DNA from 2 places in the Arthrobacter sp. SLBN-122 genome. Region 1 is predicted to be linked to the other one. Evidence: predicted binding sites of a transcription regulator. Region 1 holds the regulator's gene; the other holds the start of a gene.
What was found. Region 1 encodes LexA, which represses DNA repair genes until DNA is damaged. Its sites were predicted from a motif close to TCGAACANNTGTTCGA; they were not measured.
Positions count from the first base shown of each region.

Region 2: FBY36_RS08425 (shikimate dehydrogenase) is a predicted target of LexA. The motif match lies at 1,895-1,910, and genes of this name have one in related genera.

Region 1 covers NZ_VFMS01000001.1:3,572,987-3,577,615, reverse strand. The annotation lists gene FBY36_RS16465 (histidinol-phosphate transaminase) at 1-995, opposite strand, end outside; gene FBY36_RS16460 (LysM peptidoglycan-binding domain-containing protein) at 1,107-1,448, opposite strand; gene lexA (transcriptional repressor LexA) at 1,884-2,621, shown strand; gene FBY36_RS16450 (ATP-dependent DNA helicase) at 2,710-4,629, opposite strand, start outside.
Region 2 covers NZ_VFMS01000001.1:1,796,621-1,801,249, reverse strand. The annotation lists gene FBY36_RS08435 (MFS transporter) at 1-748, opposite strand, end outside; gene FBY36_RS08430 (IclR family transcriptional regulator) at 984-1,850, shown strand; gene FBY36_RS08425 (shikimate dehydrogenase) at 2,003-2,884, shown strand; gene FBY36_RS08420 (bifunctional sugar phosphate isomerase/epimerase/4-hydroxyphenylpyruvate dioxygenase family protein) at 2,884-4,629, shown strand, end outside.

The DNA.
Region 1 (4,629 bases):
ACGCCCGCATCCAAGAGCTCCTGCCAGACCTGGTGCGGGTTTTCCAGGCCCCCGAAAAACACGTAGTTGGAGTCCGACGCGGCCGGGGCGAGGCCCATCCGGGTCAGTTCCGTCACGATCCGGTCGCGCTGCTCCTTGATATCCTGGACATCAGCCATCAGCGCTTCACGGTGTTGGAGGGCGGCCAGGGCCGTTGCCTGGGTGATCGCGGACAGGTGGTACGGCAGGCGCACCAGCCGCAGCGCGTCGGTGACCTCCGGGGCGGCCGCCATGTAGCCAAGCCGGGCGCCGGCCAGTGCGAAGGCCTTGCTCATGGTCCGGGAAACGATGAGCCGCTCCCGTCCGGGCAACAGGGTCAGGGCGCTGGGAGTCCCGTCGTGGGCGAACTCGTGGTAGGCCTCATCCACGATCACAATGGCCTGGCTTGCCTCGCCAGCCTCGTAGACAGCCTCCACGACGTCCAGTCCCAAGCCGGTTCCGGTGGGATTGTTGGGCGAGCAGAGGAAGACGATGTTCGGCTGCAGTTCCTTGACCTGCCGGGCGGCGGACTCTGCGCTAAGGTCATAGCCTTCCGCACGTTGACCCGTGATGTACTCGGTGTCCGTTCCGCTGGCCAGCAGAGGGTACATGGAGTACGTGGGCGGGAAGCCGAGGGCGGTGCGTCCCGGCCCGCCAAAAGCCTGCAGGATCTGCTGCAGCACCTCGTTGGAGCCATTGGCTGCCCAAAGGTTGGTTTCGTCAAGCCCGTGCCCCAGGTATTCCGCCAATGCTTTCCGCAGTTCGGTGAACTCGCGGTCAGGATAGCGGTTGAGCCCTGCAGCAGCCTCCGTGACGGCGGCGCTGATGGCGGCACGCACGTCCGCCGGAACACCATGAGTGTTCTCATTGACATTCAGCAGGATGGGGACGTCCAGTTGGGGTGCCCCGTAAGGGGTCAGCCCACGAAGATTGCTGCGGAGGGGAAGCCGGTTCAGACGTTCTAGCTGGTCGTTCACCTGAACAGTTTAGTTGCCGGGACAACCACCGGAAAATGTGACGGGTGCTGTTCGCCAAGGGCGTGGCGGGCAATTGCCCGGGTTTCTACCAGGACTGACGCCCGCATCCCCTTAGCGCGTAGGGACGAACAGTTGCTGACCAGGCAGGACGGCGCCGGCGGAAAGGTTGTTGAGCTGGACGATATCTGCCACCACGTCCCGGGCATCCCGGTCTGGAGCAACGGCCCCGGCAATGGACCACAGCGACTGCCCGCCCTGCACCGTTACCGTAACCGTGGGCGTCACGGCCAGGTCCGCAGCGGAATCGGAAGCCTTGGCCGGCGAGTTGAAGAGTCCGGCCAGGGACATCAGGAGGACGGCGAGTAGCACAAGCGGAACTCCGATCAGGACGACCTGCCCCCGTCGTGTGAGCCGCAAAGGTGCTGCTGAGGGGCGGGCGCTGCTTGACGAAATCGAGCGCTTTGAAGTCTTCCGCCCCTGCAGGGAAACCGCCTGCGGGAGTGAAACCTGGTGAAGAGATATAGCTGACATGAACTGAGCCCTCCTGGACCTGCCGTGCTGCCCGGGTGTCCGCCCAGCCAACCGCCCCTCGATTCATTCCGCGCCACTTAACTTCTTCCGGCTACGTCTTCGAATAGGGCATGCACTGGTTAGAACACATGTTCGAACTTTGCTTGTTTAGTTTTAGCACCTATCAACGAATAATGTCGAGACTCGCTAGAACAAATGTTTGAAAAACCCATGTGGCTGGCCTAGCTTTGAAATCACAGAACAACCACCACTGAAGTTGAACAGCAGGGTCTGACAATGACAGTGGCAGTCCTTCAGGGGGTGCTGGGCAACAGTGCTCCTGGAAGATCCGGCGGCAAGCGAAAGGCATTGGCGAATATGGCAGCAGCAGCCGCCGGGGGCAGGACCGCCCCGCAATCGAAGAAGACGGCAAAGGGTTTGACGCCGCGGCAGAAGAAGATCCTCGAAACAATCCAGCGCTCAGTCAATGAAAACGGGTACCCGCCCTCCATGCGCGAAATCGGCGACACCGTGGGCCTCGCGAGCCTCTCCAGCGTGACCCACCAGCTCTCGCAACTGGAAAAGCTGGGTTACCTGCGGCGCGACCCCAAGCGGCCGCGCGCCATGGAAGTCCTGATGCCCCTCACGCTGGACGGCGGCGGCGGCAAGGCAGCAGGCACATCTCCTGCACCTCAGGCCCAGGGCAGCGGAGCCACGGTGACGGAACTGCCCACCGCTCTTGATACGGCCATGGTTCCGCTGGTTGGCCGGATTGCTGCCGGCGGCCCCATCCTTGCCGAGCAACTCGTCGAGGACGTCATGCCGCTCCCCCGCCAGCTCGTTGGCCAGGGTGAACTGTTCATGCTCAGGGTGGCGGGCGATTCCATGGTGGACGCGGCCATCTGTGACGGTGACTGGGTGGTGGTGAGGCGCCAGGCGGACGCTGCCAACGGGGACATCGTTGCGGCCCTGCTCGATGACGAGGCAACCGTCAAGACGTTCCGCCAGCGCGACGGCCACACCTGGCTGCTCCCCCAGAACACCCAGTACGAACCCATCCTGGGAGACCACGCCACCATCATGGGCAAAGTGGTCTCGGTCCTGCGTTCCCTTTAGCCGTTTCCTTTAGCCAAGGATCCACCGGCCACCTTCATCTTTGGCCAGCGGTCCGGACGTTTACTGGGGAGTTGTCCCTGGGCGTCAACTATCTGGCCGCGTCCGCTCCAAGCCTGGTCAACGCGGCCAGCGCCTTGCTGCGGTCCGTGGTGGCCCAGAACGGCGGGAGCGCTCCCCGCAGGAAGCCGGCATAGCGTTCAGTGGCCAGCCGGGAATCCAGAACGGCCACCACACCTTTGTCTCCGGTGGACCGGATCAGCCGGCCGGCGCCCTGGGCCAGCCGGATGGCGGCGTGCGTGGCCGACACCGACATGAAGCCGTTCCCGCCGGCCTGCGCCACGGCACGTGAACGCGCCGTCATCAGCGGATCGTCCGGCCTCGGGAACGGTATGCGGTCGATCACTACAAGGCGGCAGGAGCCTCCCGGAACATCAACCCCCTGCCACAGGGACATCGTCCCGAAAAGGCAGGTGTCCGGTTCGTCGGCGAACTGCTTGACCAGGGCAGTCATGGTGGATTCGCCCTGGCAGAGGACAGTCACGTCGAGCTTGGGCCGGAGGGCGTCGGCGGCCTCTTCGGCCGCCCGGCGCGATGAAAACAGGCACAGAGCACCGCCGCCCGACGCTTTGATAAGCGCCTCCAGTTCCTCCAGCGCCTCGGGGGAAACGCCGCGGGCGGGTTTTGGCAGGTGGCCGGCCACATAGAGGATGCCCTGCTTGGGGTAATCGAAGGGAGAGCCCACGTCCACGCCCGTCCAGCTGGGTGCGCCCTCCCCGATGAGGCCCAGTCCACCGGCAGCTGGCTCGAAAGCGGAACCAATCGCCAGCGTCGCGGACGTCAAGACGACGGTGTGCCCGGCGAAGAGCCCTTCCCGCAACCTTCCAGCAACGGAAAGCGGTGCGATGTTGATCAGCACCGGCGCGTTGTCGTCAGGCTGCGTGTATCCCTGGCCTGGGTCGAAGGTGCCGGCACGGGAAAACCAGACGACTTCCCGGTTTTCCCTGGCAGCGATCAGACGCTCGCACAGTTCCAGGATGAGCATGAGCCGGGACCGCGCCAGCTGCCGGCCGCCATCGGCAGTGGTGTTGCTGTCCCCTTTGGAATCCGACAATGCGGCGCGGCACGCCTCCCGAAGCTGGTCGATGCAGTCCAGCTGTTCATCATTCAGGCCGTTGGGGAGCAGGCCGTTCGGCGCGCCGGCAAGGGCCAGCTCAAGATTGTCGGCTGCGGCGTTCAAGGCATCGACGGTAATGGCGGTATGTTTGCGGGCGCCGGACGCGGCAGCGTGGACCATGGCCACAGACAGCTGCCCGGACACGGCTCCGGTAACCCGGTCCTGGAGTTCGTGGGCTTCGTCCACCACCACGACGTCATACTCGGGCAGGACTGCAAGCCCTTCGAAGGCGCTGACGGCAAGCATGGCATGGTTGGTCACCACCACGTCTGCCTCGGCTGCGTCCTGCCGCGCCAGCTCGCTGAAGCACTCGGCGGCCATGGGGCATCTTTGGGCGCCCAGGCATTCCATGGAGGTGACGGACACCTGTCGCCAGGCACGGTCTGTCACGCCGGGGAGAAGTTCGTCCCGGTCACCGGTGGCCGTTTTCTCCGCCCATTCGCGGAGCCGAACCACTTCCTTCCCAAGCTGGGAGGAGGGGCCGCCCACGGACGCGGCGAAGTGCGGGACGCTGGTGTCTTCGCCCAGGGAAAAGAGCTGCCCTTCGGCAGGCTCCTCTGAGGGGAACCCGCCTTCGAGTTTGTGGCGGCAGACGTAGTTGGACCGCCCCTTCACCAGGGCAACTTTGACCGGTCTTTCCAGGGCCGGAGTGATGTTCTTCAGCAGCCGCGGCAGGTCCCTTCCGACAATCTGGGTTTGCAGTGCCAGCGTTGCCGTGGACACCAACGCCGGCTTGTTACTCTCCAGGGCGTGCGCGATCAGCGGCACCAGGTAGGCCAGCGACTTGCCGGTGCCAGTGCCGGCCTGGACCAGCAGGTGGTTGCCGGTTTCGAT
Region 2 (4,629 bases), 1.8 Mb from region 1:
CACGCAGGACGTCGCGCCAGTGGCCCTTGAGGAGGTCGGCGACGGGAAGCTTGGAGATCTGGGCGTTCTTCTGGGCTTCCTCGAAGGCCGGCGGTTCGTGCAGCGTGCGGCGGATGAAGAAGGCAACGATGACCACCACGGCGCTGAGCCAGAACGGGATGCGCCAGCCAATGCCGTACTTGATCTCATCCGGCAGGGCCAGGACGGGGATGAAGACCAGGGCGGCGAGGATCTGGCCGCCCTGAGTACCGGTGAGGGTCCAGGAGGTAAAGAAGGACCGCTGGTTGTCCGGGGCGTGCTCGAGGGTCATTGAGGAGGCGCCGGCCTGCTCACCGGCGGCGCTGAGGCCCTGGCAGAGGCGGGCGATCACCAGGAGGGCCGGAGCCCACCAGCCGACAGTCCGGAAGTCGGGGAGGCAGCCGATCACGAACGTCGACGCGCCCATGAGCAGCAGGGTGAACATCAGGACCTTCCGGCGGCCCACCCGGTCACCGAAGTGGCCCAGGATGATGGCGCCCACGGGACGCGCCACATAGGCGAACCCGAAGGTGGCGAAGGACATGATGGCAGCGTTGGTGTCTGCATCGGGGAAAAAGACCTTGGGGAAGATCAGCGCGGCAGCGGATCCGAAGATGAAGAAGTCATAGTATTCGACGGCGCTGCCCAGGAAGCTGGCGAGGGCGGCCTTCTTGGGCGTCCCGGCGGAGGTGAGGGCACCCGCCCCGGCGGACGGAAGTGTCTGGCTCATGGTGTTCCTTTGGTGTGACGACATTGTCGCGGATGTGGATCTGGGGGTCGCAGCCGCCGCTGCCTGGGTGCGGGCGGGGCGCGATGCGGCTGGAGTCCGGAAAAGACCCAAGCATTCGTAGCCACATGGTGGGAGCTACTTGTGCGATACAGAAACTATGACTGTGAGGGCAGTCACCTGTCAAGAAAATAATCACCATCTAGAAATAGCTCTCACATTGTGGGAACATCGATCCATGAGTGTGAACCAAACCACAGCGGTCAATGAAGAATCCGCTGCTGCCGTCCCCGCCGCCGCAGAGCCCGTGAACGCCATGCCCCCGGAAGCCAAGGTCGGCGGCCGTCCTGCGGACCGTACGGACATGGTGGGCAAAGCCCTGGGCCTGCTGGTCCTGCTGGGGGACGAGCCCCGCGGTGCCAGCGCCGCGGAGATTTCCCGCCGGGCGGAACTGCCGTTCAGCACCACCTATCGCCTGCTTGGATCCCTGACCCGTGACGGCTTTGTGGACTATGAGCCGGACGGCCGCCGCTACCATCTGGGCCTGCGCATCTTCCAGCTGGGCCAGCGTGTGTCCAACCATCATGGTTTCGCCGGTACTGCGACGCCCGTCCTGCGCCGGGTCACCGCCGAGACCGGCGAGGCAACCATCCTCAGCGTCCGCGACGGCCACCATCACCTGACGGTCAGCAAGGTGGACGGTCCCCAGATGTTCCGGGTGACCAGCGACCCCGGCCACCTGGGCTCCCTGTCCACCACCGCCGTCGGGAAAGCCCTGGTGGCCTTCGCCGAGGACGCGGAGCGGGAAAGGCTCCTGGCGGAATTGCCGCTCGAAGCGCTCACCGAAAAGTCCATCACGGGCCGGGATGCATTCCGCGCCGAAATCGAGCAGGTGCGCCGGCAGGGCTACGCCGTCATGGATGAGGAAAACGAGGCCGGCATGCGCGCCGTGGCCGTCCCGCTGCTCAACAGCCAGGGCCATGCCTTCGCATCCCTCGCAACTGCCGTGCCGGTATTCCGCCTGGGCCTCGAGGAGTTGAAGGCCCACGTTCCGCTGCTGCAGGAAGCTGCCGCGGAGCTCGCCGCAAGGCTGCCGCAGCGCTAGCAGCCAAAGAAATCCCGTGTTCTTGGAGCCCGGTTGTTCGTATGTAGAACAACAGTGCGATAAGTGAACAATTGATGTACCGTAATCCCTGTCACCCCGCAGCGCGCCCAACTTCCGCGCCTGCCCGGTGCCGTACCAAAGGAGCTGCACGCATGAGCAATCGAACTGAGTCCTACCTGGTGGGACTGGTTGGTGATGGCGTCACGCCATCGCTCACGCCGCCCATGCACGAACGGGAAGGTGACGTGCAGGGCCTGCGTTACCTGTACCGCCCCATCGACCTGCTGGAGCTGGGCCTGACCGGAGAGTCGGTGGGCGCCATCCTGCACAGCGCCAGGACCCTTGGCTTCAACGGCCTGAACATCACCCACCCCTGCAAGCAGCTGGTCCTGCAGCACCTGGACGAGGTGAGCCCGGACGCCCGCCGGCTGGGCGCCGTGAACACCGTGGTGATCCGCGACGGCCGTTTCATCGGCCACAACACTGACTTCTCCGGCTTCGCCGCCGCTTTGTCGTCCGGCCTCCCCGCAGCCCGGCTGGACCGTGTGGTGCAGCTGGGTGCCGGCGGTGCCGGATCCGCCGTCGCCTACGCCCTGCTGACCGCCGGCGTCCGCACGCTGCACCTGGTGGATGTGGATCCGATGCGGGCCGGGGCCCGGGCTGCCGAGCTGGCGGCCTTTTTCCCGGACAGCACCGTGACGGCAGGCACGACGGCGGAGCTGCCGCAGCTGATGCGCGGGGCCGACGGCCTGGTGCACTGCACCCCCGTGGGCATGGCCGCCCACCCCGGTGTGCCGCTGGACCTGGACCTGCTGGAGTCCCGGCACTGGGTGGCGGACATCGTCTACCGCCCCATCGACACCGAACTGGTCCGGGCTGCCCGGGGCAAGGGCTGTGACGTCCTGGACGGCGGGCGGATGGCCGTGGGCCAGGCTGCGGATGCGTTCCGGATCTTCACGGGCCTGGATGCTGATCCGGACCGCATGCGCAGCCACTTCCTGGAGCTTGTGGCCGCCGAGGAGGTGAACGCCTGATGCGCACCGGAATTGCCACCGTCTGCCTGTCGGGCACCCTGAAGGAGAAAATGCAGGCGTGCGCCATCGCGGGCTTCGATGGCATCGAAATCTTCGAACAGGACCTGGTCACCTCGCCGCTCAGTCCCGAGGACGTGCGGAAGATGGCCGCGGACCTGGGACTTGGCCTTGACCTTTACCAGCCGTTCCGCGACTTCGACGGCGTCACCCCGGACGTGCTCAAGGCCAACCTCCGCAGGGCTGAGGCCAAGTTCAAGCTCATGGCCCGGCTGGGCATGGACACCATCCTGGTGTGCTCCAACGTGGCCACCGCCAGCATCGACGACGACGGCCTCCGCGCCGAACAGCTGGCACAGCTGGCCAACCTGGCCGGTGACCACGGCGTCAAGGTGGCCTATGAAGCGCTGGCCTGGGGAAAGTATGTCAACGACTACGAGCACGCCTACCGGCTGGTGGAGATGGTGGACCACCCCAACCTGGGGACCTGCCTGGATTCCTTCCACATCCTGTCCCGTGACTGGGAGACCTCCCACGTCGAGGCGTTCAACCCGGACAAGATCTTCTTCGTGCAGGTGGCGGACGCCCCCAAGCTCTCCATGGATGTGCTGTCCTGGAGCCGCCACTACCGGGTCTTCCCGGGCGAGGGGCAGTTTGAACTGGCCAAGTTCATGGGCCACGTGGTCCGTGCGGGCTACACCGGACCTGTTTCGCTGGAGGTCTTCAACGACGTCTTCCGCCAGTCTGATGTGGAGCGGACTGCCGTGGACGCCATGCGTTCGCTCATCTGGCTTGAAGAGCAGAGCGCCAAATGGCTCGCGGACGCCGAGGGGGCGCCGAACGACGGAGCCGGCCTCCGCCGTCGTTATCCCATGGAACTTGCCACGCTGCCCAAGGTGAACGAGCCTGCCGGCTTCAACTTCGCCGAGGTGAAGGCGGACGACACCGCGCAGCTGGAGCGGCTCCTTGGCCAGCTCGGCTTCGCGTTCGAAGGCCGGCACCGCACCAAGGACGTCCAGCTGTGGACCATGGGCCAGGCCCGCGTGATCATCAACGAACAGGCCGCGCAGCACGCCGAACCAGCCATCGCGGCGCTGGGGTTCGACGTCGATTCCCCCGTGATTGCCTCCGCCCGGGCCCAGCAGCTGAAGGCCCCCGTGGTGGCCCGCAAGGTGCAGGCGGACGAGGAAGTGTTCCAGGGCATCTCCGCCCCGGACTCCACCGAGATCTTCCTCTGCCAGGGCAGCCCTGACGGCACCGCGGCATGGACCCATGAGTTCGGGGAAGGGCTGGAACACCCTTCCGCCGGAGCCAGCGCGGTGATCGACCACGTCAACCTTGCCCAGCCGTGGCAGCACTTCGATGAGGCAGTCCTCTTCTACACCAGCGCACTGGCCCTGGAGCCGCAGCCGTTCGCGGAGGTGCCCAGCCCCAGCGGGCTGGTGCGCTCGCAGGTCATGCAGGCCTCGAACGGCGACGTACGTCTGGTGCTGAACCTGGCACCGGTACAGCAGGCGCAGAACGAAGCCCGGAAGACCTACCAGGAACACATCGCGTTCGCCGTGGACGACCTCGTGGCCACCGCGCGGGCGGCACGGGACCGGGGCCTGGAATTCCTGCAGATCCCGGCCAACTACTACGAGGACCTGGACGCCCGGTTCGACCTCGAGACCGGTTTCCTGGCCACCCTGCAGGAGCTCAACCTCCTGTTCGACCGGGACGCCGACGGCGAGTTCCTGCACTTCTAC